2 linked regions of the Methylosinus trichosporium OB3b genome follow. The protein of the gene in region 2 interacts with the protein of the main gene of each other region in a pairwise test. Links are inferred from orthologs where the notes say so. Each region holds a gene or a part of one and is shown on either strand. Other genes may lie near its edges. The genes, in order: CQW49_RS15710 and CQW49_RS18545.

Region 1 (15,414 bases), 640 kb from region 2 along the record:
TTCTTGCTGGGGGCGAGCCTTCGAGGCTCGCGGTCCAGATGCGGGCCTCGGACCGCGCCTTCAGGCTCGCTCTCGACAGCTCGCCCGATCCTGGCGCGGCGACGAGCCTCGGCTTCGGCATTGCGCGCGCCAGGGCGATTGCCACGGCGCTCGCGCCATGGCAAGCGTCTTTCCATGCAGAACCCGCCCCCTCCGGCCGAGCCCGCCGCCGACGCGCCGCGCGTCTCCTTCGTCTCGCTCGGCTGTCCCAAGGCGCTGGTCGACAGCGAGCGCATCCTCACGCGGCTGCGCGCCGAGGGCTATGAGCTCTCGCGCACCCATGCGGGGGCCGATGTCGTCGTCGTCAACACCTGCGGCTTTCTCGACAGCGCCAAGGCGGAATCGCTCGAGGCGATCGGCGCTGCGCTGAAGGAGAACGGCAAGGTCGTCGTCACCGGCTGCATGGGCGCCGAGCCGCAGGCGATCACCGACCGCTTTCCGCAAGTGACGGCGATCACCGGGCCGCAGGCCTATGAGAGCGTGGTGGAGGCGGTCCATGCGGCGGCGCCGCCGCGTCGCGATCCGTTCCTCGATCTGGTGCCGGAGCAGGGCGTCAAGCTGACGCCCCGTCACTACGCCTATCTGAAAATTTCCGAGGGCTGCGACAATTCCTGCTCCTTCTGCATCATTCCGCATCTGCGCGGCCCGCTCGCCTCGCGCCCGGCGGCGGAGGTGCTGCGCGAGGCCGAGAAGCTGGTGAAGGCGGGCGTGAAGGAGCTGCTGGTGATCTCGCAGGACACGAGCGCCTATGGGCGCGACCTGCGCTATGCCGAGAGCGCCTTCGGCGATCGCGCGGTGCGCGCGCGCTTCCTCGATCTCTCCCGGGAGCTCGGCTCGCTCGGCGCATGGGTCAGGCTGCATTACGTCTACCCTTACCCGCATGTCGACGAGGTCGTCGCGCTGATGGCGGAGGGGAAGGTGCTCCCCTATCTCGATATCCCATTCCAGCACGCCGCGCCCTCCGTATTGAAGACGATGAAGCGCCCCGCCAATGAGGAGAAGACGCTGGAGCGCATCAAGGCGTGGCGGCGCATCTGCCCCGACCTCACCTTGCGCTCGACCTTCATCGTCGGCTTTCCGGGCGAGACCGAGGCGGATTTTTGCTATTTGCTCGATTGGCTGGACGAGGCGGAGATCGACCGCGCCGGCGCCTTCCGCTACGAGCCGGTGGCCGGCGCGCCGGCCAACGACCTGCCGCTGGAGGCGGTTCCCGACGAGGTGAAGGAGACGCGCTGGAAGCGCTTCATGGAGCGCCAGCAGAAGGTGAGCGCCAGGCTGCTGAAGCGCAAGATCGGCAAGCGCCTGCAGGTGCTGATCGACGAGCCGGGCGGCGGAGCATCCGGCGCCCTCGCCAAGGGACGCTCGAAGGCCGATGCGCCACAGATCGACGGCGCGGTGAATGTGGCGTCACGCAGGCCGCTCAGGGCCGGAGATATCGTGACAGTGAAGATCGAGCGGGCGGACGCTTACGATCTTCACGGCGTGGCGGTGTGATCGCCGCACGCCTCGCGAGCGGCTGATGCCGGCCTCATGTCCTCGGGCCGCTCGGAGCCCGATCGCATCGCCGCCGCAATATCCGGCAGCAGCGTGCGGGACGCTTCGACGAGGATCGCGAGCGTCACGGCGAGCGTCGCCCCCGCCGCCGCCGATTGCCGCCGGCTCATCGGCGCCGACTCCAAATCGAGCGCGTGAGGCGACAATAGGCGATAGGTCCAGACCGCGACGAGCAGCGCGGCCACGCTGCCGAGATAATTCGCCGTGACCCACGGCGTCGTCGCATAGCCGAGAGCCGCAAACACAGCGGTGATCGACACCGCCCGCGAGATGCGGCCGGGAGCGAGCGCGTCGACCGCCTTGCCGCCGTCGAGCATGCCCAGCGGCGCGAGATTGACGATATTCAACAGAATCATCGTCGAGACGAGAGGGATCAGGACGAAGGCCGCCGCGGCTCTCGCATCGGCGCCGTCGAGGAGCCGGTCGAGCAGATCGAGATCGGGCGCGCCGCCCTCGATGCTCCAATAGGCCGCCGGCGCGAGCGCCGCCACCAGCAGAGCGGAAAAAGCCGGGCCGCCGAGAGCGATCATCGCTCGCTCGTAGCGGCTCGATGTCGGGCGCGCGCCGAGGGTCGCGCCTCCGAAGAACGGAATGAGCATTATGGCGGCGTCGCTATGGCCGAAGGCGCGCATCACGACATAATGGCCGAGCTCATGGAGCAGAACCGCAGCCTCCAGGCAGACGGCCGTGAGCACATAGAACCAGACCGAATGCTCCGAAGCGCCCACGCCGAGCATCAGCGCGCTCGCGGCGATCGCCGCCACGCCGAGCCCGATCGCCGCCGAGCGCGACAAGGCCGATTTTGCAGGAGGCGCGGCGGAGCCTTCGCAATGCGCGCGCAAGTGATCATGATATCGGTCGTAGAAGCGGGACGCCCACAAATGGCCGACGATTCCCTTCGGCCTCACATCGATGCGCTGCTCGAGGCGCGTGACGCCGTTCTCCTCGGTGAGCGTCGAGACGGTGCGCGCAGCGTCCGCCGGCTTCCAGGCGACGCCGCCGAACGACTCGATCTCGGTCTCGAGACGTGTCGCCGGCTCGAGATGGAGGACGCGCGACACGAGCGTCCTGGTCACGCCCGGTCGAGCCGAAAATCGGACCACGGCCTCGTGCCGCAGCGGCGGGCCCTCGACGAAGCGCTGCGTCTCGATCTGCAGCACGCCCGCCCAACCGTTCGGGGGCGAGGGCTCGAGCAACATGGCGGACCAGACGGCTTCCGGCGTGGCGGCGATCGAAACGCTGCAACGGAAGACGCGTCGCCACAAAGGCGCGTAGAACATGAGCCAGAAGGCGGCGAAAGCGCAGAGCAGCCAGACGAGCGATCCTGCGGCCCCTTCGAAAAATTCGGTCAGTGAAATCATTGCGGCGGCCATGACGGTCCCCTTTCACGACGACACCATGCCGATGCGAGGTTCACAGAGGCTTAAGCGAAAGCGAGATCGCGCGTCACGGCGCCATGACGCGCGTGTCGCGCACCGGATACAGAGACGGCGGTCCGTCGTCACTGGTCGCAGGCGCATGGTCGCATCGCTGTTGCTGCATGATCTTGTTCACGAACTCCGGCAGCAGCGCGCGGGATGCGACGACATAGGCGGCGATCGTCAAAAGGAGCGCCGCGAAGGTGACGGCGAGCTGGCCGCTGCTCATCGGCTCCGATCGACGATCGAGCGTGTCGGGCGTGAGCATCGCATAGGCCCATGTCACGGCCGCCACCGCGGCGACGGCGCCGGCGAACGTCGCCGACCCCGCGATCGCCGATGCGACGCCGACCCCAGAGAGAAGAGCGGCGCCGAGGAGAGCGCGCGTCGCGCGGCTGCGAGCGAGAGCGCCGACGATCGCCGCGCCGTCGAGCGAGCCGACGGGAGCGAGCTGCACGAGATTGTAGAAGATCATGAGCACGGCAATGACCGGCGCGCAGTCTCGGACCGTCGAGATCGGATCGTCGTCGGTCTCGGCGGATAAGCCGCCGCAATCGACAGGGATCGCATCGAGGCCCCATTGCGCGAGAGGCGTGAGCGCCAGCGCCGCGAGGGCCGACAGACCCGGACCGCAGAGCGCGGACATCGCGCGTTCGTACCGGCTCGACGCGCGGCGCGCGCCGAGCGTTGCGACGCCGAAAAAGGGGAGGAGCGTCATCCTCGCATCGCCATGCCCGAACATGCGCATCGCGAGGAAGTGACCGAGCTCGTGCAGGATGATCGCGAGCTGAAGTAGCGCGAAGAGCATGACGAGCCCCGAGCCGGTCTCGGCGTTCTCCGCTCGGCCCAGCGCGACGCCTCCGGCGACGACGGCCGCCACGGCGAGCCACGCCGCGGTCCGTCGCATCGGGAACGACATCGGCGGCGGCGACGCGCCTTCGCAATGCGCGCGGATATGATCCCAATAGCGATCATAGAATCGAGATAGCGACCAATGGCCGAGCAGCCCCCGGACCTCTCGGCTGATCTCGTGCTCGATCCGGGTCAGCCCCTTCTCCTCCTCGAGACGGAGGCTGACGCGCGTCGCCTGCGCCGGCGTCGCCGCGACGCCGTCGAGCAATTCGCATTGGCTCTCCAGCCGTTTCGCGTGATCGATGTGCAGGATGCGCGAGAGCGTGGTCCGGGTCGGTCCGGCTCGGCCCGAAACGCCGACCACGGCCTCGTGGCGGATCGGCGGGCCTTCGACGAAACTCTGGCTTTCGACCTGCGCCGCGCCGCCCCAGCCGTCCGGTGGCGAGGGCTCGAGAGTCAAAGCGGACCAGATTTTCTCGGCCGGCGCGCAGATCGAGAGTCGGTGTCGGAACATGCGCCGTCCGCGCGGCGCATGGAAGACGATCCAACAAATGGCGGCGATGCCGAGCGCCCAGACGAGTGTCTCGCCGGTCGCGCCCTCGAAAAATTCGGATGCTGAAATCATTATCGGTCCTGCTGGTCCTCGAGCCCCGATGAGCGGCCCGCACACGTCGAGCGGCGGCGCGGCGTCTCGTCCGCATCGCGGTGTGATAGACTATCAAACCGCCTGCTCTCGCGCCCCTGCTCGGCTCGTGTCAGAAGGGCGGAGCCGAATGACAGAAACGATAGAGAGGAGCCGTCCATGACCGACGAACCGCCGAAGGACCCCATTCCGCGTTTTCTGGCCAGCCGTCAGCTCGTCTTCTTCACGGCGGTCATTCTCGCCATGTGGGTGTTCGTCACCTTCTTCTTCCGCAATCCCTATCAGCAGGCGGTGGAGTTTGGTTACTACGACAAGCACCCTTACGACGAAGGGATGGTGTGGACCTATGTGCTGATCGTCGTGCCGATGATCGGCCTCGGCGCCGCGCTGCTGTGGTGGCAGCGGCGCAGCCAGCGCAGATGATCAACCGCGGCGCGCGCTGCGCAGCGCCGTCGAGGATTGCGCGACGCGCGGGCCATGCAGAAAGACGAAGGCCGGCGGCCGCGCGTCGGCGAGACGCGCGGCGTCTTCCTCGCGCCGGCGCGCGCCGGCGAAACGCTGCGCCGCTTTGGCCGATATCGCCCTGAAGGTCGCGCCGGGGCGATCCACGACCGCGATCGGCGTCGTGCGCACGATCTCCTGCCAGTCGCGCCAGCGGTCGAACTGCAGCAGATTATCGGCGCCCATGATCCAGACGAAGCGCACGCCGGGACAATGGCGGCGCAGATAGCGCAGAGTGTCGGCGGTGTAGCGCGCGCCGATCTCGGCCTCGATCCCGGTGACGACGATGCGCGGATCGCGCGCGATCTTCTGCGCGGCGGCGATGCGCTGCTTCAGCGGCTGCAGTCCGGCGGTCTGCTTGAGTGGATTGCCCGGCGTCGCCAGCCACCACAGGCGATCGAGCGCGAGGCGCCGCAGCGCGACGCGCGAGACATGGAAATGCCCCTCGTGCGGCGGGTCGAAGGAGCCGCCGAAGAGGCCGATGCGCATGCCGGGCGCGTGGGGCGGGAGGCGGAATGAAGTCACTTCCGAGCCTGAGGAAATCCGGAGTGTTCTTCTGTCGTCGGCCCCGAGGAGCAGGCCTCGTCAACTCGCATAGCGTATGAGCGCGCCCACGACCTCGTCGAGAGGTTTGTTGGCGGCGTCGAAGATCGCGACGTCGGCGATATTGACCGGAAGGTCGCGACCATCGGCGTTCGGCGCGACGACGAAGACTTTCTTGCCGAGCGCTTTGGCTGCGCCAGCTTCAAACACGGCAAAATTGGCTCCGCTCGCGCCGGTCTGCGGCAGCACCAAAATCATCGCGTCCGAGCATTCGATCGCCTTGCGCAAGCCGTCTTCCCAAGACGAGCCTGGAGAGAGAGCGGCGTCGCGCCAAACCGTTCCACCCCGTCGCTCGATCTCGGCAGCGAGCGAAGCGGCGTATCGGCGGTCGTCCTGGCCATGGGAAAGAAAAAATTTCATCCTTGGTCCCTGCGGCTCGCACGCTCCAGCATCTCCCGAAGATAGTCCTCGTAATCGTCGAGGGCAATGACGTTCGTCGGGCCGAGGCAGGCCATTCCGCCATGGTTTCTCTCGATTTCCTCGATCGTGATCCCGTAGAGCACGCCGAAAAATCTTTTCCGCAGGGCCCAGGCGGCCGAAAGCTCCGTCCAGACCCAATTACGGTCGACGGACCATGGGGTCAGCAGCGCCACGAGCTCATCGCAGCCTTCGATTCCCTCACGAATTCGTAACTCTATGCGGTCGCCTTTCTTGATGTCGAAAATGTCGATGAAGGCCGAAGCGCCGCCGTCCTGGATGAGGCGCGCCATTTGGCGCGCGATCCATTTGTCGTGCCAGCCGTGCGAGATGAAGATCGAATAGGTCAAAATCGACTCTCCACTCCGCCGGAATCTTCACCCCCGCACCTGGCCGGCGCCGTGGACGCGATAGTTGAACGATGTCAGCTGCTCGACGCCGACCGGCCCCCTCGCATGCATCCGCCCGGTCGCTATGCCGATCTCGGCGCCGAAGCCGAACTCGCCGCCGTCGGCGAATTGCGTCGAGGCGTTGTGCAGCACGATCGCCGAATCGACCTCCGTCAGGAAGCGCCGCGCCGCGCCCTCGTCGTTCGTGACGATGCAATCGGTGTGATGCGAGCCATGGGTCTCGATATGGGCGATCGCCGCATCGAGCCCGTCGACGACGCGCGCTGCGATGATCGCATCGAGATATTCGGCGCGCCAATCCGCTTCGCTCGCGGGCACGACCCGCAGATCCGTCGCCTGCGCGGCGTCGTCGCCGCGCACCTCGCAGCCGGCGTCGAGCAGCGCCTGCACCAGCGGCGCAAGATGCGTCGCCGCGCAGGCGCGGTCGATGAGCAGAGTCTCGGCCGCGCCGCAAATGCCGGTGCGGCGCATCTTGGCGTTCAGCACGATGCGCCGCGCCATGTCGAGATCGGCGTCGGCATGGATGTAGACATGCACGATCCCTTCGAGATGGGCGAACACCGGCACGCGAGCCTCATGCTGCACGCGCTCGACGAGGCTTTTGCCGCCGCGCGGCACGATGACGTCGATATTGCCGTCGAGCCCGGCCAGCATGGCGCCGACGGCGTCGCGATCGGCGACGGGAACGAGCGAGATCGCCGCCTCTGGCAGGCCGGCTGCGCGCAGGCCCGCGGTGAGACAGTCGTGAATGCCGCGCGAGGAGCGCAGGCTCTCCGAGCCGCCGCGCAAAATCGCGGCGTTGCCGGCCTTCAGGCACAGCGCGCCGGCGTCGGCGGTGACATTGGGGCGGCTCTCGTAAATGACGCCGATGACGCCGAGCGGGGTCGAGACGCGCTCGATCACGAGACCGTTGGGCCGCTCGAAGCGGGCGAGAAGGCGGCCGACCGGATCGGGAAGCTCGGCGATCTCCTCGAGGCCGCGCGCGATGGCCTCGATCCGGCCAGGGTCGAGCGTCAGCCGATCGAGGAAGGACGAGGCCGTTCCGCGCGCCCGCGCCTCGGCGACGTCGAGCGCATTGGCGGCGAGAATGTCCGGCGTGCGCAGCCGCAGCTCGTCCGCCGCGGCGCGCAAAGCCGCGTCCTTGGTCTCGCGCGGGGCGAGAGCGACCGAGCGCGCGGCCCGTCGGGCGGCGTGGCCGATGCCGGTCATCAGCGCCTGGACATCTGCGCCGGCGGTGTCGATCTTCTGCGCTTGCGCCATGACTTTCGTCTCTCTTCGCCGAACAGCGATGCGCTGGTGAAATTCGACCGATTCGACAGGGCTGAAAGAGCGAGCCTGAAGGCTCGCGGTCCGAGCGCAGCCCTGGACCGCGAGCCTTCAGGCTCGCTAACACATCGCTAGCACGAGAGGCCCCCGGCGCGAAAGGGGCGGCCCTTCGCGCCGGGCTTCGAGCGATCGCGGCTCAGTCGTCGCTGAGCCCGCCTGCCGCCGCGCCGGCGCCGGCCCCGGCGGCGGAGGCTGCAGCCGCGGCGGCCTCGGCGTCGCTGCGCTCCGAATCATGCGCCTTCGCCTTGGACTTCTTCGAGTGGTGAGCGCGCTTGGCGGGCTTGCCCTTGCCCTCGGCCGCCTGCTGCTGCTGGGCCGCCTCCTGCTCCGCGGCGGCGGCGTCGTCATGGCCGGCGGCGGCGGGGTCGCCCGCATCCTCGCTCTGGGAGGCGGCCGGCGCCGCATGGCGCTTTGCGGCGTGCGAGAGGGTCGGCGCGAGCGCGAAAGCGAGGGCGAGGCCGAGCGAGGCGGCGATGAGGCTGCGTGACATGATGTAAACACTCCTTGGAGAGATCGAATGGACCTTAATACGGACCGTGAGCGGACCGAAGGCCCGCGATCTGTCCCGAACAAATCGGCCAATTTGCGGCCTGCCGCGCACAGGGAGGGAGCTTCGGCGCGCCCGGCGTTCGCTGTCGTTCGCCCCCTTGCCGGCTGCGGCGTTCTCGCCTATAAGCCCGGCCATCTCACAGGCGAAAGTCCAAAGCGGTTCCTGCTTCAAGGACCCGTTCCGGTGGCCGGCGCGTCCGGCCTCTCCTCGACGCTTTCGCCGTGGCTCAACCGGAGAAACAAAAAATGGCGCTTCCCGATTTCACCATGCGCGGACTGCTCGAGTCCGGCGCGCATTTCGGCCATCAGTCGCATCGCTGGAACCCGAAGATGGCGCCGTTCATCTTCGGCGCGCGCAACAACATCCACATCATCGACCTCGCCCAGACGGTGCCGCTGCTGCACCAGGCGCTGAAGGTCGTCTCCGACACGGTGGCGCGCGGCGGGCGCGTGCTGTTCGTCGGCACCAAGCGTCAGGCGCAGGACCAGATCGCCGACGCCGCCCGGCGCAGCGCGCAATATTACATCAACTCCCGCTGGCTGGGCGGCACGCTCACCAATTGGAAGACCATTTCCGGCTCCATCCAGCGTCTCCGCAAGCTCGACGAGCAGCTCTCGGTCGGCTCCGGCGGCGTCACCAAGAAAGAGCGCCTGCTGCTGACGCGCGAGAAGGAAAAGCTGGAGAAGGCGCTTGGCGGCATCAAGGACATGGGCGGCACGCCGGACCTCTTGTTCGTCATCGACACGAACAAGGAGCAGCTCGCCATCAAGGAGGCGGGCCGGCTCAAGATCCCGGTCGTCGCCATTCTCGACACCAATTGCGATCCGGACGGCATCACCTATCCGATCCCCGGCAACGACGACGCCGGCCGCGCCATCGCGCTCTATTGCGATCTGATCGCGCGCGCGGCGATCGACGGCATCTCGCGCAGCCAGGGCCTATCCGGCATGGACATCGGCGCGATGGAGGCGCCGATGGCCGAGCCGGCGCTCGGGACCGTCCATGAGGATCTGCGCTCGCCCGAGACCGTCGCCGCCGACGCCGCGGCCGAGGTCGACATCGCGCTCGAGCCCTTCGAGCTGCTGGCGGCGCCGCGCGGCGCCCCGGACGATCTCGCCAAGCTGCATGGCGTCGGCCCGCAGCTGGTCAAGAAGCTCAATGACGGCGGCATCTTCCATTATTGGCAGGTCGCCTCGATGCAGCCGGGCGACATCGAGAAGCTCGACCATGATCTGAAGCTCAACGGGCGCATCACCCGCGACGGCTGGATCGATCAGGCGCGCGCTCTGGCGACGGCCTGATTTCGCGCCAGCGTCATATTCTCGTCCAATGATCCGCGCGCCGTCGGTCCGACGGCGCGCCCAACGCTCTTACAAGGGGTCGAACCCATGGCCACGATCACTGCCGCTCTCGTCAAGGACCTGCGCGAGAGCACGGGCGCCGGCATGATGGATTGCAAGGCCGCTCTCACCGAGACCGATGGCGACATCGAGGCGGCCGTCGATTGGCTGCGCAAGAAGGGCCTCTCCAAGGCCGCCAAGAAGTCCGGCCGCGTCGCCGCCGAGGGCCTCGTCGCCGCCATTGTCGGCGAGGGCGTCGGCGTCGTGGTGGAGGTGAATTCCGAGACCGACTTCGTCGCGCGCAACGAGGACTTTCAGAAGCTCGTCCGCACGATCGCCGACGTCGCGCTCAGCTCCGGCGCCGCGAGCGCCGAGGAGCTCACCGGCAAGGCCTATCCGGGCGGCGGCACGGTCGCCGAGGCGATCACCTCCGGCATCGCCACCATCGGTGAGAATCTGACGCTGCGCCGCGCCGGCGGCTTCGCCGTCGAGGGCGCGGTCAGCCGCTATGTGCACACGCAGATCTCCGATGGACTCGGCAAGATCGCGGTGATCGTCGCGCTCGAATCGAAGGGCGACAAGGAGGTGCTGTCGACGCTGGCGCGGCAGATCGCCATGCATGTCGCCTCCGCCAATCCGCTGGCGCTCGACGCCTCCGGCCTCGATCCCGCGACCATCGAGCGCGAGAAGGCGCTGCTCGCCGAGAAGAACGCCGGCAAGCCGGCCCATGTGCTGGAGAAGATCATCGAGTCGGGCCTCAAGACCTATTACAAGGAGGTCGTGCTGCTCGATCAGGTCTCCAACCACCCGGATCACAGCGGCAAGACCATCGCCCAGACTCTCAAGGAGCACGAGGGCAAGGCCGGCTCGCCGATCGCGATCAAGGGCTTCCTGCGCTATGCGCTCGGCGAGGGCATCGAGAAGGAGACGAGCGACTTCGCCGCCGAGGTCGCCGCCGCCGCCAAGGGCTGACCGCCCGCAGGTCGAGCCAAACGAAAGGGGCGAAGCGAGCCGGTCGGCCGCTTCGCCCCTTTTCTTTGCGCCGTGTTCTTCGCGCCCGTCGCGCATGACCCGCTCTCCCGCAGCGAGTCATGCGCGCGGCCGATCAGAACAGGTTGAAGTGATAGTTCACGCCGGCGCGGACCGTGTGGAACTTGGCGCGCTGCGGAGCGACCCAACCCCAGCCCGAGTTGTTCTGGAGGTCGGTGTAGAGATATTCGACCTTCGCCGACCAATTGGGCAGAAACGCCCATTCGACGCCGCCGCCGGCGGTCCAGCCGGTGTGCGTGTCGCTGGACCACGGCGCCTTCACCTCGCCATAGGCGAAACCGCCCGTGCCGTAGGCCAGCAGCTGGGAGTCGAACAGGGTGACGCCGACGCGGCCGCGCACCGTGCCGAACCAGGGCAGGCTCACCTGCTGTCCGAACCAAGTGTTGCGGCTGAGGCTCGTGCCCTGGAAGTCGGTCTCGAGGCCGACGACGAACAGGGGCGAGAGCTGCAGATTATAGCCGATCTGGCCGCCGCCCACGACGCCGCTGTAGTCGCCGCCAAGGCCGTTGTCGGCCTTGAATGCGCCGCCCGCGTTGAGGCCGACATAGGCGCCGGTCCAGGAGAAAACCGGCGGCGGCGGCGCAAAGTCCGGCGCCGCCTTGCGCGACGGCAGATCGGCCGCCTGAGCGGCTCCCGCCGCCAGCGCGGCGGAGATCGCGATAGCCGAAAGGCTGTTCTTGATAGTCATGGTCCCTCCCCCAGGTTTCGATCGAAACACTGTCGCCGCTCGAGCGTGAGCGGCGCAGAGGGCGGAATAGTCGAGACCTGGTTAACAAGTCAACCATGGTTGACTCCGTCGCAGGGCCGCGGGAGCGCCCGAGCCAGACCGGAAAGGTTGCAGAACGCCCTCTCGCGAGATTGACCGCCGACGTCGGAAGAATAGTCTGGTCGGCCGGGCGGCGGGGAGAATCGAAAAGATGCGTGAGGAAAAAGCGGGCAAAAGGTCCGCGGAGGCCACCAAGCAGAAAATATTGGCGGCGGCGATCACGCGTTTTGCGCGCGCATCTTACGAGGAAGTCAGGCTGAGAGATATTGCCGCCGATGTGCGGCTAGATGTCGCGCTCGTCCACCGCTCCTTCGGCTCGAAGGACCAGCTGTTCGCGGCGGTGATCGCGGCAACCTCCCCTTCCGATCTGCTCACGGCCGACCACGAGGCGCTGTGCGCCGCCTTCGCCCGCCGCAATTTTGCGCCCTGCCAGAACGAGGGCCTGCAGATTTTCATTCGTTCGCTCACCAGCCCGCTCGCCAGAAGCGCGCTGCGCGCTCATTGCTCGCGCGATTTCATCGAGCCGCTCGCCGCCACGCTCGGCGGGCCGGAAGCGCCGCAGCGCGCCGCGCTGTTCATCGCCAGCACGATCGGCGTCGCGATCCTGCGCGACATTCTGGAAATCGGCCCGCTCTGCGAGCGCGCCGATACGGATCGCCAGACGCTGATCGAAGGCCTGCTCGCCTCATGTCTCGGAGTGGAGCGGCGGGCCGGCGATGTCGTCGCCGCGCCTGGAGACTAGAGCATTCTTTCGTTTGAGCGAATTCTGATCGATCGAATTCCGTTCGATCGGAAAGCGCTCCAGGCTCAGAACTCGGCCCAATCGTCGGCCTCGGCCTTGCGGACCGCGGCGCCCGATCCGGCGCTCGCGACCTGCTTCAGCGCCGGACGCGGCGCGTTCTGCGAGCGGCCGCCGGGGCGCTGGCCGAGGCGGAAGCTCGCCACCGACCGCGCCAGCTCCTCGGTCTCGCGGCGCAGGCTATGGCTCGCGGCCGTCGTCTCCTCGACCATGGCGGCGTTCTTCTGCGTGCTTTGGTCCATCTGGCCGACGGCCGTGTTCACCTCGGCGAGGCTCGTCGCCTGCTCGCGCGCGCCGACCGCTATGTCGGTGACGACCCGGTCGATCTCGCCGACTTGAGCGACGATCGTGTCCAGCGCCCGGCCGGTCTCGCCGACGAGATCGACGCCCTGCCCGACCTCGATGGTCGAGGTCGCGATGAGGCTCTTGATCTCCCGGGCCGCCTCGGCCGAGCGCTGCGCCAGCGCCCGCACTTCCGACGCCACCACCGCGAAGCCCTTGCCGGCGTCGCCGGCGCGCGCCGCCTCGACGCCGGCGTTGAGGGCGAGGAGATTGGTTTGGAACGCGATCTCGTCGATGACGCCGATGATCTGGCCGATCTCCCCGGAGGATTTCTCGATGCGTCCCATGGCGTCGACGGCGCGACGGACGATCGCGCCGCTGCGCTCCGCCTCGGTCTTGGTCGAGCCGACGATCGCGCTGGCGTGTCCGGCGCCCTCGGCGCTGCGGCGCACGGTCGTCGTGATCTCCTCGAGCGCCGCCGCGGTCTCCTCCAGGGCCGCCGCCTGCTGCTCGGTGCGGCGCGCGAGGTCGTCCGCTGCCAATGCGATCTGCGACGCGCCGGAGCCGATCGCCTCGGACCCGCCGGCGACATGCGCCAGCGCCGATTCGAGCTGGGCCGCCGCGGCGTTGAAATCGTTCTGCAGGCGGCGATAGGCCGCAGGCACGGCGGACGCCAGCCGATGGGTGAGATTTCGGTCGGCGAGCGCCGCGAGGCCGGCGCCGATCGCGTCGAGCGCCGCCTCGCGTTCGTGGTCCGCGGCGGCCTGCTCGGCGCGGCGGCGCGCCTCGGCCTCCTCGGTCCTGCGACGCTGCTCGGCGTCGCGCGCCTCGGCCGCGCGCAGCTCCAGCGCATTGCGTTTGAACGTGTCCAGCGCTCGCGCCATTGCGCCGACCTCGTCGCGCCGGGCGACGCCCTCGACGACGATGTCGCATCCGCCCTCGGCGATTTCGCCCATCTGCGCGGTGAGCCGCAGGATCGGCCGGCCGATCTTGCGACCCGACACATAGAACATGATGGCGGCGCCGAGCATCACCGCGATGGCGCCGAGCGCCAGCATCGCCAGAATCGTCTGATCGGCGCGACGCGAGAGGTCCTGGCCGGTCCCCTGATTCTCGGCGACGACGGCGACGTAATAAGCGCGCATCTGATGCGCGAGCGCGGCGATCTCCGCATCGATGGGCGCGAGCGCTCTCACGAGCTCGGCGAGTCGGTCGAGATCCCGAGGCTGCAGTTTCGAGCCATTGTCGAGCGACGGCGTGCTCTCGATCGTCGCGACGGCGGCGCGCGCCTGCTCGACGACCGCGGCGATGCGGGTGCGAAAGCCTTCGATCGTCGTGGCGCGCGACGGATCGAGCGCGGCGGCCTCTCTCAGCAGTCCGTCGATTCGCGGGCCGGAGCTTTCGAACTCTTCTTTCGCTGTCCGATGCAGAGCATTCTGCGAATCATGGGCGAGCATCGAATGGACGGAATAGCCGATCTCGGTCAGCGCGCGATTGGATCTGAGCATGCGAATGGCGGACGCGTCGGAGTGCTCGACCAGTTGTTCGTAGCTCTGCGCGAGATTGGTCACGCGATAGGCCCCGAGCCCGGTCACGCCCAGAAACAACAGACTCGTGACGCCGAGTGGAACGAAACTCTTGATGGTGAGCCCGAGATCGTCGAAAGTCATGGCGGGTCGATCCTCTTCGAATCGCAACTGGAAACGACGGCCGGAGCCGCTCGGCGCCGCATTGCGCGCAAATCATGACAGCAGGCCGCAGAACACGGGGCTGCGGCGTCGCGCCGTCCTTTTTGGAACGCGGCGACGCTAGGCTGAAAACCTTGCCAAATTGTCTATCCAGTCAAAGTCTTCTGAACGATTTATCGAAAAAGAAACCACGTCTCGGTCCATGCGTTGCCGCGCGCCCCCTTGTGGCGGGCGCGCGCTGCTGACAAGCTGTCCCGCGAATCGAATCGCGAGGCGATACATGAGCACCCCTGCGCGCGCCGCCGCCGACAAGATCGGCGCTCTCGGCCGGCTCGGACCAGTGGACACGGCGGTCGTGCTCGGCCGGGATTTTCTCGCCGCGGCCGACATCGCCGAGCAGGCGACCAGCGTCCCCTATGGCGAGCTGCCGGGCTTTCCTCCCGTCCCCGGCGGCGATCTGACGATCGGTCTCGTCGAAGGCTCGCCGATGATGTTCTTCCGCGGTCGACCGGAATTCTACTCCTCCGGCGATCCGAGCCTCATGTCGAGCGCCTTCGAGACGCTGTCGCTGCTCGGCGTCCGCGCCGTGCTGTCGACCGGCCATGTCACCTCGACCAACGCCGACCTGCTGCCGCCATCGCTGCTGAGCGTCGCCGATCACATCAATCTCAGCGGCCTCAATCCGCTGATCGGCGCCGCCGGCGACAATTTCGTCAATATGAACGCCGCCTATGACAAGCGGCTGATGCGCCGCCTCAAGCAATCCGCGGCCACAGCGGGCGTCACGATGAGCGAGGGCGTGTTGCTGTGGCTCTCGGGGCCGAGCTTCGAGACGCCCGCGGAAGCCAGGCTGGCGCGCCTGCTCGGCGTCGACGCGATCGGCATGTCGATCGCGCCGGAGGCCATTCTGGCGCGGCGTTTCGCCCTGCCTTTCGCCGGCGTCGCCGTCGCCACCGATTATGCGGCCGGCTTCTGCAACGGCAATCCGACCTATGATCCGACGCGCAGCGCCGGCCTCGTCGCGATGCGACGGCTGCTGCGCGCGTTTCAGAAGAACAGATAGGCCGATCAGCCGCCTTCGTCCTGACGGGTGAAGGCGAGGATTTTCGCCGTCAGCCGCTGCACCGTCTCGCCCGTCTGATTCGACGTGGTCACGCGAATTTCGACGACGCCGCG
Region 2 (15,300 bases):
ATCGGCGCCCGAGAAGCCCGGCGTGCCGCGCGCGACCACCTTCAAATCCACATCCGGCGCCAGCGGCACTTTTCGCGCATGGACCTTCAGGATCTTCTCGCGGCCGATGAAGTCGGGGTTCGGCACATTGATCTGGCGATCGAAACGGCCGGGACGCATCAGCGCCGGATCGAGCACGTCCGGACGGTTGGTCGCGGCGATGAGGATGATGCCCTCATTGGCCTCGAAGCCGTCCATCTCGACGAGCAGCTGATTGAGCGTCTGCTCGCGCTCGTCATTGCCGCCCCCTAACCCAGCGCCGCGGTGACGACCCACCGCGTCGATCTCGTCGACGAAGATGATGCAGGGCGCGTTCTTCTTCGCCTGCTCGAACATGTCGCGCACGCGGGAGGCGCCGACGCCGACGAACATTTCGACGAAGTCCGAGCCCGAGATGGTGAAGAAGGGCACATTGGCCTCGCCGGCGATGGCGCGGGCGAGCAGCGTCTTGCCCGTGCCGGGCGGTCCGACCAGCAGCACGCCGCGCGGAATGCGTCCGCCGAGCCGCTGGAATTTTTGGGGATCGCGCAGGAACTCGACGATCTCCTGCAAATCCTCCTTCGCCTCGTCGACGCCGGCGACATCCTCGAAGGTGACACGCCCCTGCGTCTCCGTCAGCAGCTTCGCCTTCGACTTGCCGAAGCCCATGGCGCGGCCGCCGGCGCCGCCCTGCATCTGGCGCGAGAGGAAGATCCACACGCCGATGAAGGCGACGAGCGGCAGCGCATTGAGCAGCAGCGTCATCCACCAGCTGCCGCCCTCGCTCGACGGCTTGGCGCTGATCGACACATTCTTCGCCTGCAGGCGCTGAACGAGCGTCGGATCATTGGGCGCATAGGTGACGAAGGACCGATTGTCCATGAAATGGCCGGTGATTTCGCTACCGGCGATGGTGACGTCATGGACGCGGCCGAGCTCGATCTGCGCGAGGAGCTCGCTGAAGGTTATGTCGCGCCCGGACGTGCGCTGGCTGCGCTGATCGAACAGCATGGCCAAAGCGACGGCGAGCAAAGCGACGATGGCGAAAATGATGAACGGCTTATAATTGATCTTCATCGCCGACCTCCGATGGACCCGCCCCGTCGCGGCCGCCTCTTCTTCCGCGCCGAGGACCTGTGTCGCTTTCGTGACCTTACGACAGCATTTCTCGGTCGCCAAATTAAATACATTAATGCGCGAGCCCCGATTTTCGATACGCCGGCCGGCGATCGGCGCGCCGGCCGCTGGCGCAGGACAAAGCGCCGCAGATTCAATGCGAGCCCGCCTCTTTCCGAGGGCGTCTTCGGCACAAATATCTAAAAGCCGGAGAGGAATAGAGGCTCATGGACGATGCGAGCGTCGGTTTCCGCGCGCGCGGCATGCATTGCCACGGCTGCGAACGCGTCATCGAAACGGCGGCGCGCAAGCTGCCCGGCGTGCGCAGCGTGAAAGCGGACTACCCGACCGAATGGGTCGAGATCTGCTATGATCCGGCCGAGGCGACGCCCGAGCAGATCCGCGCGGCGATCGAACGGCAGGGCTATCGCACGCTGACGCTCGAGCAGTCGCAGCAGCGACGGCGTCTGACCCACATCGCCGGCGCCGTTCTCGGCCTCGCCGGCATCGGCCTGCTGATCTATCTGGACACGCATTGGATCGGCGAGGCCGCCGCGCCCGACGTCTCGCGTCATATGAGCCTCGATCTCATCTTCCTGCTCGGGCTGCTGACGGGATTTCACTGCGTCGGCATGTGCGGCGGCTTCGTGCTCGGCTACACGGCCGAGGACGCGCGGCTGGGTCTCCCCTCGCTTCGCTCGCATCTGCTCTACGGCGCCGGCAAGACGCTCTCCTACACCACGATCGGCGCGCTGTTCGGCCTCGTCGGCGCGATCGTGACCTTCACGCCGCTGCTGCGCGGCGCGGCGGGCGTCGCGGCCGGGCTCTTTCTCCTCGTCTTCGGCCTCAACATGCTGGGCCTGCTCGCGCCGCTGCGGCGCTTTCGCCTCGCTCTGCCCGCGCCTTTGCAGAGGCTGGTCGAAAAGCGCGCGTCGAGCTCGCATCGGCCCTTCGTCATCGGCCTGCTCAACGGCCTGATGATCGCCTGCGGGCCGCTGCAGGCCATGTATGTGATGGCCGCGGGAACCGGCAGCGCGCTCGAGGGCGCCAAAATGCTGCTCGCCTTCGGGCTCGGCACGCTGCCGGTGATGCTGAGCTTCGGCGCGCTGTCGACGCTCGTCTCGGCGTCGCTCACGCATCGGCTGCTGATGGCCTCGGGGGCCATCGTCGTCGCGCTCGGCGCGGTGATGATCAATCGCGGCTTGATCCTCACGGGCTGGGGCTATGATCTGCGCTCCATGCTGGCGATGCATGGAGCGAGCGCGCCGCCTGCCCCGGCGCAAGCAGGCTTTCAGACGATCGAGATGGATGTGCTGGCGACCGGCTTCTCGCCCAATCGCTTCACTGTGACGAAGGATGTTCCCGTCCATTGGGAGATCGACGGCAAGGAGATCACCAATTGCAATCGCCGCATCGTCGTTCCGAGCCTCCACCTCGAATTCGACGTGAAGCCGGGCAAGCAGACGATCGAGTTCACGCCGCGCGAGACCGGGGTCATTCGCTGGAGCTGCTGGATGGGCATGCTGCCCGGCGCGTTCGACGTGATCGACGCGCCCACGCCCGCCGCGCCGCCGAAGATCGCGCAGACGGAGGCGCCTGCGACGAAGCCGATCGAGAGCGCGCGCTCGGCGGCGCCCGACGATCATTATCGCATCGTCGCCGGCGACACGCTGCGCGCCATCGCGAAGAAGCGCTACGGCGACGCCGGCCGGTGGAAGACGATCCTCGACGCCAATCCCGGGCTCGATCCGAGGCGGCTGCGGGCGGGGATGGAGATCGTCACGCCGCGGTGAGAGACCACCAGATTTCCGTCTGAGAGAATCGCTCCATCGGAAAGCGCTCTACTCGGCCCCGATGAGCGCCGGCGGCAGCCCCGCCGACCGCCGGCTCCACATGGATCGGAACAGCCCCTCGAGGTCGCGGGTGTAGGCCGGGACATCGAAGAGCGCGGCGCCGGCGCGGTTGCGCGCGAGCTTCGCCCGCACCGCGGCGAGGCCGGCGGGATCATTGGCCAGCCGCGAGGCGAGATCGAAATAGCCGTCGAGATCCTCAGTGATCAGCTCCGGCATCCCGACCGCGCGCAGCACGCTCCCCGCCACTCGCGACGCGAAGGTCGAGCCGCTGCAGGTGACGATCGGCACGCCCGCCCAGAGCGCGTCGCTCGCGGTCGTATGCGCATTGTAGGGCGCCGTGTCGAGCACGAGATCGGCGAGCTGCAGGCGCGCGAGATGGTCGCCCTGCCCCATGTCCGGCGCGAAAACCAGGCGATTGCCGTTCACGCCCCGCTTCCAAGCCTCATTGCGCAGATTGCCCTCGGCCATGGGCGCGGCGAGCAGCCACAGCACGCTGCCGGGCGCGGCGTCGAGCAGCCGGCACCAGACGTCGAATATCTCCGGCGTGAGCTTATAGGCCTGATTGAAACAACAGAAGACGACGCCCTGCTCCGGCAGCCCGACGCTGGCGCGCAGAGGCTTCGCTCCGATCGGCCCGGCGCGGCCGCGCGGCTGATAGCTGTTGGGCATATAGGCGAAGGATTCCGAATAATCGGCGGCGGAGGCGCGAGGCGTCACATACTCGTCGGTGATGATGTAGTCGCAGAGCTCGGCGCCGAGCGTGCCGGGATAGCCGAGATAGTTCACCTGCAGCGGCGCCGGGCGCAGCATCAGAATGCCGCTGCGCGCATTGAAGGTGAAGCCCTTGAGATCGATGAGGATATCGACCTCGTCGCGGTGGATCGCCCGCGCCGCGTCGCTGTCCGAGAGGGCGGCGATGTCGGTGAAGCTGTCGAAAGTGTCGACGAGGCGTCGGCGCATGGCCTTGCCGTCGTCCGCCCCATAGGAATAGGCGTTGACGCAGAAGCGGCCGCGATCATGCGCCTCCAGCGTCTCGATCAGCAGCAGCGCTGTCGCATGATCGTGGAAGTCATTGGAGAGATAGCCGAGCCTGATCTTGCGCTCGCTCGCGGCGCGAAACCGGAAATCGAGCGTCGTCCGCTCCGCCGTCGCCGCCATGCGCCGGTCGCGCGTCCACAGCTCCGAGCAGCGCCGCTGGTCCTTCCCATCGACGCCCGGCTGTGAGAGCAGCAGAAAAGGCGGCAGGGCGCCGGAGCCGCCGGTGTCGAGCAAACGCTCGAGCGCTGTCGCATCCCCGGCGAAATCGTCCCATTCGCACATGCTGCGGCTGCGTCCGGGCGATCGCATCGCCGCCTCCCAGGTCGAAATCTCGCCTGGACATGAAGACGCGTGTCGCCTTCCGGATCAGACGGCGGGGACAAGCAATAGGCGCGCCAAAATGTGAGATCTCGACGCCGCCTCACTTCCTCCGCGCGCGGCACGGCTGTCCGGGGAAAATCAGGCATAGGCGAGCTCCAGCTGCCTCGGCGATATGCGCCGCCGCGCGGCCTGATATTTGGGCGGCGGCCGTTCGAGTCTGTCGATCGGTCGCCGCTCGAACAGAAACCTGCCGGCGAGCTCCGAGAACCGCAGATGCGCGAGTTCGATATCGTGGCGGTGGGCGGCGATGCGCAGCAGCACGAAAGCGATCATCGCCGCGATCAGCTGCAGCCGCACGGCGTTCTCGTTTTCGCCGAGAAACTTGCGGATGTTGAGATGCTGCTTGATCCAGCGGAACAGCAGCTCTATGGCCCAGCGCGCCTTGTAGAGCGCGGCGATCTCGACCGCCGAACGCGTCATGTCGTTGGTGATCACGACGATCAGCTGCGGCTTGCCGTCCTTCAGCGCATCGCGTTGAATATGAAGGCGACGCAGCGGCATGGGCAGTTTCGAGTCGCCCTTGCTGGCGAGCTCGACCTCGCAATCCCTGAGCACGGTGTAGCCTTCGCCGCGCGTCTGCGGCATCTCCCGATCCGCGAGGTCGGCGAGGCGGGTGTTGCTCTTGGGGCGCGTGACGAACAAGGCTCGGGCCTCGTGAATGTCCCTCCACCATTTGAAATCATAATAGCCCTTGTCGAAGACATAGGTCGCGCCGGCCTCGATCGGCGTCTTCTTGCCGATCTCGACATCGTTGACATTGGCGGGCGTGACCTCGACGCAGAAGGGGCGGTCGACCCCGGGATCGTAGACGACATGCATCTTCATGCCGTGGATGCGGCCGTTCGAGCGGGCGAAGTCGTGGAACTTGCTCAACGGGATAGGCGTCGAATCGATGAGGCGCAGCAGCTCGGCGCCGTCGCGGCGCGTTCTGCGGTCGAGTTCGCAGGAGAGGCGCGCGAAAAGATCGGCGAAGACGCCGACGGGCCGGCGTGCGTTGGCTTCGGCGAGGGTGGAGCGGGCGATCCTGCGGACGCCGAGGTGATAATGGGAGCCGCTGTTGGCGTTGAAGGCGGCCTCGAGGCTGCGCAGGCTCGTTTCGCCGCCGAGCTGAGCGGCGATCAGGACGACGAGATGATCCCAGCTCTTGAAGGATTTGTCGTAGGCGTCGCCCTTGTGGCGCGCGACGATTTGGCCGAACGCGCGACGATCGATCGGCTTGAGCAAGTCGACAAAAACGCTATTCTGGAAGCGCATGTCTGGTCCTTTATTTTCCAGTCTCGACAACCGGAAAATACCCCGAAACCTTCGGAAGTACCAGGCATGCGCCCGCGACTTATCGACTCATTCCCCGGACAGCCGTGACGCGCGCGGGAAAAGGGACGCAGAGAAACCGTCCTAAATCCCCGCGCCGTCGCCCATCGTCTCCTCGGACACCGAGAACACCCGCGCATTGACGAGCGACAGCGGCACGCTGCTGCCGAGCGTCGCGCCGGCGCGGTCGTCGGTGTCGATCTCGACCGTCTGGTCGTAGCCGGGAATGGAGATGGAGGCGCGCAGGCCCGCGGCCGTGCGCCGCACCGACTCGACCCGCCCCTCGAGCGTGCCGATCACGCCGCCGCGCAGCGCGATGTCGGCCGGGCGGAAATAGACGCGCGCCGGGCCGTTGCGCAGATTATCGGCTGCGACATGCAGCTCCTTGCCCTGAAAGATCACCTTGCCGTCCATGACCTGCACCGGCAGCGCCAGCGCCTCGCCGACGAAGGACAGCACAAAGGGCGAGGCCGGCCGGTCATAGAGCTCGTCCGGCGTGCCGATCTGCTCGATACGGCCCTTGTCCAGCACCACCACGCGATCGGCGAGCTCCATCGCCTCGTCCTGGTCATGGGTCACAAAAACAGTGGTGAGGCCGGTCTGGCGATGCACCTCGCGCAGCCAGCGGCGCAAATCCTTGCGCACGCGCGCGTCGAGCGCGCCAAAGGGCTCGTCCAGCAGCAGCACGCGCGGCTCGATGGCGAGCGCCCGGGCCAGCGCCACGCGCTGACGCTGGCCGCCCGAGAGCTGCGCCGGATAACGGCCCCCGAGACCGTCGAGCTGCACGAATTCGAGCAGCTTCGCCGCCCGCGCTGCGATCTCGGCGCGGGAGGGGCGCGTGCGGCGCGGGCGCACCTTCAGCCCATAGGCGATATTATCGGCGACGGTCAGATGCTTGAACAGCGCGTAATTCTGGAACACGAAGCCGACGCGCCGCTCCTGCACCGACAGCGTCGTCGCATCCTCGCCGTCGAACAGGATGCGGCCGCGCTCGGGCGAGGACAGCCCGGCGATGGCGCGCAGCAGCGTCGTCTTGCCCGAGCCGGACGGCCCGAGCAGCGCCACCAGCTCGCCGCGCGCGACGGTGAGATTGACGTCGCGCAGCGCCGGATAATCGCCGAAATCCTTCTCGACCCGCTCGATGCGGATCTCGACGCCATGTGGGCGCGGCGTCTCGTCAGTGGCGACGCCGGCCGGCGATCTGGCCGGCGTAGCGCCATTCGAGGAGCGATTTGACTCCCAGAGTGACGAGAGCCAGTCCCGCCAGGAGGGAGGCGAGCGCGAAGGCCGAGACGATGTCATACTCATTGTAGAGGATCTCCACCTGGAGCGGGATCGTATTGGTCAGTCCGCGAATATGCCCCGATACGACGGACACGGCGCCGAACTCGCCCATGGCGCGGGCGTTCGAGAGCAGCAGGCCGTAGAGCAGGCCCCATTTGATGTTGGGAAGCGTGACGGTGGCGAAGGCGCGCAAGCCGCTCGCTCCGAGCGTCAGCGCCGCCTCCTCCTCCACCGTCCCCTGCTCCTGCATCAGCGGAATGAGCTCGCGCGCGATGAAGGGAAAGGTGACGAAGACCGTCGCCAGCACGATGCCGGGAACGGCGAAGATCACCTCGATCCCATGCGCCGCGAGAAACGGGCCGAGTAGGCCCTGCGCGCCGAAGACGAGCACATAGACGAGGCCGGCGACGACCGGCGAGACCGAGAAGGGCAGATCGATGAGCGTGATCAGCACGCTCTTGCCCGGAAAGGAGAATTTGGCGATCGCCCAGGCGGCGCACAGGCCGAAGACGGCGTTGAGCGGAACGACGATCGCCGCAACGAGCAGAGTGAGCCAGATCGCGGCGCGCGCATCCGGCTCGGCGAAGGCCGCCAGAAAAGTCTCCGCGCCCTTGGAGAACGCCTCGTCGAAGACGACGACCAGCGGCATCAGCAGAAACAGGCCGAGAAAGGCGACGGCGACGCCGATCAGGAGTCGGCGCGTCAGCGGCGTCTCCTCGGTCACGCGCCGCGGCGCGGCGGCGACTGCGGGCGCGGCGTCGGAAAGAGCCGTCTCAGACATGGCCGAACCTCTTCTGGCTCCAGGCCTGTATCAGATTGATGGCGAGCAGCACGGAGAAGGAGATGGCGAGCATGATCGTCGCAACGCCCGTCGCGCCCGTATAGTCGAATTGCTCCAGCTTCACGACGATCAGCAAGGGCGCGATCTCCGAGACATAGGCGATATTGCCGGCGATGAAGATCACCGAGCCATATTCGCCGACGCTGCGCGCGAAGGCGAGCGCGAAGCCCGTCAGCAGCGCCGGCGCCATCGGCGGCAGCAGCACGCGCCAGACCGTCTGCGCCCGGCTCGCGCCGAGCGTCGCCGAAGCCTCCTCGAGCTCGGCGTCGATCTCGGCGATCAGCGGCTGCACCGTCCGCACCACGAAAGGCAGGCCGACGAAGACCAGCGCGACCAGAATGCCCCAGCGGGTGAAGGCGATCTTGATGTCATAGGCGGCGAGCGGCTCGCCGATCCAGCCGTTCGGCGCATAGAGCGCGGCGAGCGAGATGCCGGCGACCGCCGTCGGCAGGGCGAAGGGCAGATCGACGATGGCGTCGAGGAAGCGCCGGCCGAAAAACTCGTAGCGCGACAGCACCCAGGCGGCGACGAGGCCGAAGACGACGTCGATCGCCGCCGCGGCGAAGGAGATGAAGAAGCTGGTGCGCAGCGCCGCGGCGACGCGCGGTTCCGTGGCGACTCCATAGAGCCCGGCGAGCCCGAGCTCGGATGCGCGAAGGATCAGCAGCGACAAAGGGAACAGGACGACGAGGCTCAGATAGAAGATCGTGAAGCCGAAGGTCGCGCGGAATCCAGGGATGACGCTCGGCGCAGCGAAGCGCCACGCTTTGCCTCGAGATGCGGCGAATGCGCTCATGGCCTCACCGCCGCGTCCTGCTTCTGCATCTGGTCGAAGACGCCGCCATCGGCGAAATGCGTCTTCTGCGCCTCGGCCCAGCCGCCGAACACTTCGTCTATGGTGAAGAGATCGAGCTTCGGCAGCCGCTCCAAATCGGCCTCCTCCGCGAATTCCGGATGCGCCGGACGATAATAATGCTTGGCGATGATCGCCTGCGCCGCCGGCGTGTAGAGGAAATTCACATAGGCCTCGGCCGCCTTGCGCGTGCCCTTGGCGTCGACATTGGCGTCGATGACGGCGACCGGCGGCTCGGCGAGGATGGAGGCCGGCGGCGTCACGATCTCGAATTTGTCCTTGCCGAATTCGAGGGCGGCGAGGAACGCCTCATTCTCCCAGGTGATCAGCACGTCGCCGAGGCCGCGGCGGGCGAAGGTGATGGTGGCGCCGCGCGCGCCGGTGTCGAGCACGGGCGCATTTCGGTAGATCGCCCCGACGAGCGCCTTCGTCCGCGCCTCGTCGCCGGCGAATGTCTTCAGCCCATAGCCCCAGGCGGCGAGATAATTCCAGCGCGCGCCGCCGGAGGTCTTGGGATTGGGCGTCACCACGGCGATTCCCGGCCGCGCCAGATCGCCCCAATCGGCGATCTTCTTCGGATTGCCCTTGCGCACCAGAAACACGATCGTCGAGGTATAGGGCGAGGCGTTGTTGGGCAGACGCGCGCGCCAATCGGGCGCGATCTTGCCGGACTTTTTCACGATCGCGTCTATGTCGGCGGCGAGGGCGAGCGTCGCCACATCGGCGCGCAGGCCGTCGATCACCGCGCGCCCCTGCGCGCCGGAGCCGCCATGCGATGACTGGATCTCGATGGCCTCGCCGGTCCTGGCCTTCCAATCGGCGATGAAGGCCGGGTTGATGGCCTTGTACAGCTCGCGCGTCGGGTCATAGGAGGCGTTGAGCAGCGCCGTGCCGGCCTCGGCGCTCGCGGCGACGAGGATCGACGCGCCGACGAGGAGCGCGAGCGCCTTGCCGAGGCGCCGCCGCGACGAGGTTGCGCAGGGCATGCTGTTTCGCCTTTGTCTATAAATCCACTCATGTAATGGACTAATATATTCCACGCCGTCTGTAAACCGGCCGGCGGCGCGCCGGCTGGGGAAACGGGTCGGGGAACATCCCGAGCCCTCCGGCCGCAGGCGACCTCTCGACGGACCGCCTAGAGCCGGTTGATTTTTCGGATAGACGAATGGCCGGGGCCGCGCGCGTCAGCGGCGCGGGCTCGCCCGACGCGCTGTCGCCGAAGGGCCGCCGTGACGACGGGTGACCAACAGCAGCACGGCCAGCAGCGCCGCCGCGCCGATGAGCAGATAAGGCGTCGCCTCGAAATGGCTCATTCCCACGGAGAAAGGGAAACGGGCGGTCCAATGCTCGCCCGCGGAGCCGTCGACGGTGAGAAGCCCGACATATTCGCCCGGCTCGACGAACAAATGCTCGAACGAGAATGTGCCTTTCGGATAGATCTGCGGCGGCGAATAGGCCGCGGTCGCCGCTTCGAGAGCCGCCGGGTCCTCCGTCGCTTCGGCGTCCTTCAAAATGCGGAAGCCGACCTTCATCTCGCGCAATTCCGGCTCGGCGTAATCGAAGACGAAGATGGTGGCGCCGACGGCCGGCGCGTCCTCGCAGAATTTGCGATGCGAGGATGCGGGCTGATAGCCGGCGAAATAGATGAGCTCGGGTCCGGCCTTCAGAACGCAGGCGTCCTTGTCGAGGACGAGATCGCCCCGTCCGATCGCGGGCCCTGCGCCGAAGGCGAGGCCGATCGCCATCACGACGAGCAGAATGGCGCGAGTCGACATGCGCGGTCCTCCGGTCGATGATCGTGGCGGGCGTCTCCGCTCGGCCCGCCTTCAGAGCGCTTTCCGATCGAAGAAGAGAATGCTGGAGCGTCATCCGATCGGGTCACGCCGAATATCGCTCTAGGCGCGCGGCGAGGCGAAGGCAAGCGGCCGAATCGCCGCGCAGACGGCGCGCAGCGTGAATGGATTGTTAAATCGTTCCTGCGCAATATCGCCGCATGACGGATCGAGGCGCGCGTGGCGGCCGCCGCTTCGAAGACATGATGTCGCGCCGTCATGCCGGTTTCGACCCGACCGACCTCGAAGGGCCTTCCGCCGCGCAGGCCCCGAACGCTCCCTTTCCATTCCCCCCGCTCCTCGTGGAGACCTCGAGGGTCCCGCGCGGCCGCGCTCGGAGTCCGCATCATGTCCCTTTCCATTGCTCGCGCCCCGACGATGTTCGCCGTCGTGACGGTTTTGGTTTTTTTCGTGTGCGCCGCCGCCGGCCGCCTCGGCCATGAGGAGCTGCGGATCGGTGGTTCGGCCTATCAGAAGGCCGTCGCGGCGAGAGAGTTCGTCGCCGACCAGAGATCGGCGCCGCTCGATCTCGTGGACGCCTATCGCGATATCGAGCAGGCCTCCGCCGGCAAGCTCGATGCGCAGGAGGCGCAATCGCGCCTGTTGCAGCTGCGCGCCGCCTTCGAAGAGCGCAAGGCGGTCTGGACCCGTCCAGACGCTCTGCCGGGCGAGATCGGAGCGGAGCTTCGTGGACCGGCGTCGCAGGAGGCCGAGGCTTTCTGGCGTGAGGCGCTCGACGCCTATCTTCCGGCTCTGCGGCGCGGCGACGCCGTCGCGGCGAGCGCCGCATTGCAGAAGATCGAGACGAGCTTCACAGCGCATCGCCGCCAGAGCGAGCGGCTCGTCGCTGCGGGCGTCGCCTCCGCGAGAGCGGTGGAGCAGGAGGCCGCGACGCTGCGCTGGCGGATCGACGCGGCGAGCCTCGCAGGCGCCCTTCTGATCATCTCCCTCGTCGCCGGCGAAGCTGTCTTCCTGCGCCGCCGCTTCGCTGCGCCGCTCGGCGCCCTCGCCGATCATATGACGCGCCTCGCCCGGGGCGAGCGGGTCGAGGCGGCGCCGATCGGCGAACGCGACGACGAGATCGGCCGCATCGGAGCCGCCGCCGCCGTGTTTCGCGACGTGATGGAGAAGAGCCGCCTCGCCGAGGCCCGCGCCGTGGAAATGAGCGCGGAAGCGGCCGCCAAATCGAAGGAGAAGGAGGCGGGCGCCAAATGGTATATCGAGAACCGCGACTTCTTCTTTTCCGAATATACCGCCGGCATGGATCGTCTCGCCGCCGGCGACCTCGAGGCGCGCCTCGAGAAGCCGTTCATCAAGGACTATGAGGCGCTGCGCGCCCGCTTCAACTCCGCGGCCGAGCGCATGCAGCAGGCGATGAAGGGCATCGCCGCGACCTCCGGCGCGATCAGCGAGAGCACGCGCGAGATCGCCCGCGCCGCCGAGGATCTCTCGCAGCGCAACGAGCAGCAAGCCGCGACGCTCGCGCAGACGGCCTCGGCCGTCGAAAACATCACCGAGACGGTGAAACGTGCCGCCGACAGCGCCGTCGAGGCGCGCGCGATCGTCGGCGCGACCAAGACCGGCGCGGTCACCAGCGAGAAGATCGTCGGCGACGCCATCGGCGCCATGAGCGGGATCGAGAAATCGTCCTCGCAGATCGGCCAGATCATCGGCGTCATCGACGAGATCGCCTTCCAGACCAATCTCCTCGCGCTCAACGCCGGCGTCGAGGCGGCGCGCGCGGGCGAAGCGGGCAAGGGCTTCGCGGTGGTGGCCACCGAGGTGCGCGCGCTCGCGCAGCGCTCGGCCGAGGCCGCCAAGGAGATCAAGGAGCTCATCGCCGCCTCGGACGCCAAAGTGAAGGATGGCGTCGCGCTCGTCGCCGAGACCGGCTCGTCGCTGCGCCTCATCGTCGAGCAGGTCAACAAGATCGACTTGGTTGTCACCGACATCGCCGTCAGCGCGGAAGCCCAGTCCCGCAGCCTGCGCGAGATCAACACCGCGGTGCAGGAGATCGATCAGGTGACGCAGAAAAACGCGGCGATGTCCGAGGAGACCCACGCCGCGAGCCGCTCGCTCGCCGAGGACAGCGTGGAGCTCACCGCCCTCGTCGCCCGCTTCAGGATCGGCGAGGTGGAGATCGCGCGCCGGGACAGCGCGCGGCCGGCGCGGCCGGCGCCCGTCCGCATCGTGAGCGGCCGGGGCGCTGCAGCGGCCGCGGCCCGCAAGCCGGAAGCGGCCGCCGACGAATGGGCCGAGTTCTGATCCGCGACACAGGCCGTCGGGACGCGCTCGTCGACTCGACGGCCAAAGAAACGCTCGCGCTCGGCGACGAATTTCGGGCGCGCGTCGACACGCCGAAGCGCGGATTGCGTACGGCTTTTACGATTTATTTTCTTAACTGCGAATTTACGAAAGCCGCATCAGCCTGACGTCGATCCTTCTGAACTCGGAGGAACGACTCATGTGGCGATTTTTCAGCGCTCTATGCATCATGTCCATTGTGGCTTTCCTCGGTTTGCAGCGAGGAGAGGCAGGCGCATTGCCCGAGCGGCCGCAATGGCGGTCGCCGTCCGACGCCGCCTTTGCGCAGATCGGCTCCGCGCGCTTCGTCGACGCCGGCCCTATCTCGTCCAACCGTCCGACGCCGCCTCCCGCTGCCTGGGCTCCGCCGGCGGAAATCGCCCGCTCGGCTCCCGCCGTGGAAGTCCGATCCGTGCATGTTCTCGTCTGGCTGCCGCCGGCGGAGATCGCCGCCCTGGCCGATGACGACATCGCCGCCGCGCCGCTGCAGCCGTCCCCGATCTGGGCGCCGCCGCTGGAAATCGCGCCCGCCGCTACGGTGGTGGAAGGCCGATCCGCGGCCGGGAACGACACTCTCGTCTGGCTGCCGCCTGCAGAAATCGCCGCTCCGGCCGTCGTCTTGCCGGTCGCGCCGATCGTCTGGGCTCTGCCGGCGGAGATCGCGCCTGCGGCGGCGGCGCCGAACCCGCGGCTGGTTCAGGGCGTCGCCCTCGTCTGGCTGCCGCCGAAGGAAATCTCCCGGCGCGCCGGCCGAGCCGATCGGGTGTGAATCGAAGACGCCGCGCCGCTCACTTCTGGCAGTCGCGGCAGAAGAAGGTGGATCGCCCGCTCTGGGCGATCCGCGAGACCTGGCCCCGGCAGCCGGGCGTCGGACAGGGCGCGTCCTCGCGATCGTAGACTCGGAAGGAATGCTGGAAATAGCCCAGCGAGCCGTCGGTCTGCCGATGGTCGCGCAGGCTCGATCCGCCCGCCTCGATCGCCTCGCCCAGCACCTCGCGAATGGCGCGGACGAGATCGACGAGGCCGCGCTTCGGCCGGCCCTTGGCGTCGACGAGCCCGCCCGCCGCGCGCAGCGGCGAGAGATGCGCGCGGTGCAGCGCCTCGCAGACATAGATATTGCCGAGGCCGGCGATGGTGCGCTGGTCGAGCAGGGCCGCTTTCAGCGGCGCCTTGCGGCCGGCGAGCTCCGCGGCAAGAGTTTCGGGCGTCAGCTCCGGCCCCAGCGGCTCGACGCCGAGGCCGACGAACAGAGGATGCGCCGCGAGCTCGACGCGCGGAACCAAGAGCATGAAGCCGAAGCGGCGCGGATCGTTGTAAGTGACGCGCGCCCCGCCGGAAAAATGCAGCACGACGTGATCATGCGCCGCCTTCGTGTCGCGGGCGCGGTGAAAAACGCCTTCCGGGTCCGCGGCGTCGATGCGGAAGGAGCCGCTCATGCCGAGATGCATGATGAGCGCGTCGCCGCCGTCGATCTCGCCGATGAGATATTTGGCCCGTCGGCCGAGCGCGAGCACGCGCCGGCCCGCGAGCCGCGCGGCAAAGCCGGGCGGGAAGGGAAAGCGCAGATCGGCGCGCCTCAGCTCGACCCGCTCGATCGGCGATCTGGTGAAGACGGGCTCGAGACCGCGCCGGACCGTCTCGACCTCGGGCAGCTCGGGCATGCTCGAACGCGCCTCTCGGCGGAGAAAAAGCGAAATCATCGACTTCGCGCGTCGAGTGAATCAGACAAGCGGCATGAATTGTCAATCTTGCCGCGCTAGCGGTGTGATCCAGCCGATTCGACGGGGCAGAAAGAGCGAGCCTGAAGGCTCGCGGTCCAAGCGCGGCCCCCGGATCGCGAGCCTTCAGGCTCGCTCTCGAGGCCCTGTCAGATTGGCTGAAGCTAACCGCTAGTCGAGACACATGACCCGTTCGGAACGCTCTTTCGTCACGCTCGATGGCCTGCGCGCGGTCGCCGCCTTTTTCGTGATCACCTTCCACGCGCCTGCTTTTTTCGCGCCCTCGGGCGACGCCAACGGCCCGCACGCGTTCTTCGAGAGCTATCTCGCGGTCGATTTCTTCTTCGCCTTGAGCGGCTTCGTGCTGTGCCACGCCTATGGCCGGCGCATCGGCCGCGACCTCACCCGGCTCGACTTCCTGAAAGCGAGGCTCATCCGCCTCTATCCGCTCTATGCTCTGTCCTTCGTCTTCTCCTCGATCATCCTGCTCCAGCGTTTCGCCGCGGGCGAGATCGGCGCTGCGAGCGCGATCAAGGACATCTTCTTCGGCGTCGCCTTTCTTCCGGCGCCGTCGCTGACGGGCGAAACCTTTCTCTATCCGTTCAACGGCCCCGCATGGTCGCTGTTCGCCGAGCTCGTCGCCAATCTCGTCTTCTGCTTCGTCGCGGAGACCGAGACGATCGGGCTGTTCGCGTTGGCCTCCTCGGCCGGCTGCGCGCTCTGCGCTGCGGTTCTCCTCGGGGTCCTCGGC

What was found.
Region 1: the proteins of CQW49_RS18545 (region 2) and CQW49_RS15710 interact in binary tests that used the Escherichia coli proteins (3 or more experiments, as listed by UniProt). The link is inferred for Methylosinus trichosporium OB3b from one-to-one orthologs.

The regions. Positions count from the first base shown.
Region 1 is NZ_CP023737.1:3,269,732-3,285,145, reverse strand. The notes cover bases 5,552-8,543. They hold CQW49_RS15710 (glutamate-5-semialdehyde dehydrogenase), read right to left. Parts: upstream 7,698-8,543; coding sequence 6,405-7,697; downstream 5,552-6,404. Other genes in these bases: CQW49_RS15705 (hypothetical protein), read right to left, coding at 7,900-8,253; CQW49_RS15715 (toll/interleukin-1 receptor domain-containing protein), read right to left, coding at 5,967-6,377; CQW49_RS15720 (toll/interleukin-1 receptor domain-containing protein), read right to left, coding at 5,593-5,970. Outside these bases: 30S ribosomal protein S12 methylthiotransferase RimO, read left to right, coding at 175-1,533; CQW49_RS15740 (site-2 protease family protein), read right to left, coding at 1,515-2,966; CQW49_RS15735 (zinc metalloprotease), read right to left, coding at 3,040-4,488; CQW49_RS15730 (hypothetical protein), read left to right, coding at 4,666-4,929; CQW49_RS15725 (nicotinate-nucleotide adenylyltransferase), read right to left, coding at 4,930-5,496; CQW49_RS15700 (30S ribosomal protein S2), read left to right, coding at 8,559-9,614; tsf (translation elongation factor Ts), read left to right, coding at 9,702-10,625; CQW49_RS15690 (outer membrane protein), read right to left, coding at 10,759-11,391; CQW49_RS15685 (TetR/AcrR family transcriptional regulator), read left to right, coding at 11,621-12,211; CQW49_RS15680 (methyl-accepting chemotaxis protein), read right to left, coding at 12,277-14,220; CQW49_RS15675 (phosphorylase family protein), read left to right, coding at 14,519-15,301; CQW49_RS15670 (MaoC/PaaZ C-terminal domain-containing protein), read right to left, coding at 15,307-15,414. UniProt on the Escherichia coli protein: Catalyzes the NADPH-dependent reduction of L-glutamate 5-phosphate into L-glutamate 5-semialdehyde and phosphate. The product spontaneously undergoes cyclization to form 1-pyrroline-5-carboxylate.
Region 2 is NZ_CP023737.1:3,913,753-3,929,052, reverse strand. The notes cover bases 4,832-7,709. They hold CQW49_RS18545 (sulfate/molybdate ABC transporter ATP-binding protein), read right to left. Parts: upstream 6,861-7,709; coding sequence 5,802-6,860; downstream 4,832-5,801. Other genes in these bases: cysW (sulfate ABC transporter permease subunit CysW), read right to left, coding at 6,895-7,709; CQW49_RS18550 (IS4 family transposase), read right to left, coding at 4,832-5,660. Also shown: ATP-dependent zinc metalloprotease FtsH, read right to left, coding at 1-1,095; CQW49_RS18560 (urease accessory protein UreH domain-containing protein), read left to right, coding at 1,362-2,927; CQW49_RS18555 (O-linked N-acetylglucosamine transferase, SPINDLY family protein), read right to left, coding at 2,976-4,334; more of CQW49_RS18550, read right to left, coding at 4,485-4,831; more of cysW, read right to left, coding at 7,710-7,782; sulfate ABC transporter permease subunit CysT, read right to left, coding at 7,775-8,638; CQW49_RS18530 (sulfate ABC transporter substrate-binding protein), read right to left, coding at 8,635-9,681; CQW49_RS18525 (hypothetical protein), read right to left, coding at 9,880-10,470; CQW49_RS18520 (methyl-accepting chemotaxis protein), read left to right, coding at 10,876-12,792; CQW49_RS18515 (hypothetical protein), read left to right, coding at 12,777-12,959; CQW49_RS18510 (hypothetical protein), read left to right, coding at 13,022-13,600; mutM (bifunctional DNA-formamidopyrimidine glycosylase/DNA-(apurinic or apyrimidinic site) lyase), read right to left, coding at 13,620-14,492; CQW49_RS18500 (acyltransferase family protein), read left to right, coding at 14,734-15,300. UniProt on the Escherichia coli protein: Part of the ABC transporter complex CysAWTP involved in sulfate/thiosulfate import. Responsible for energy coupling to the transport system.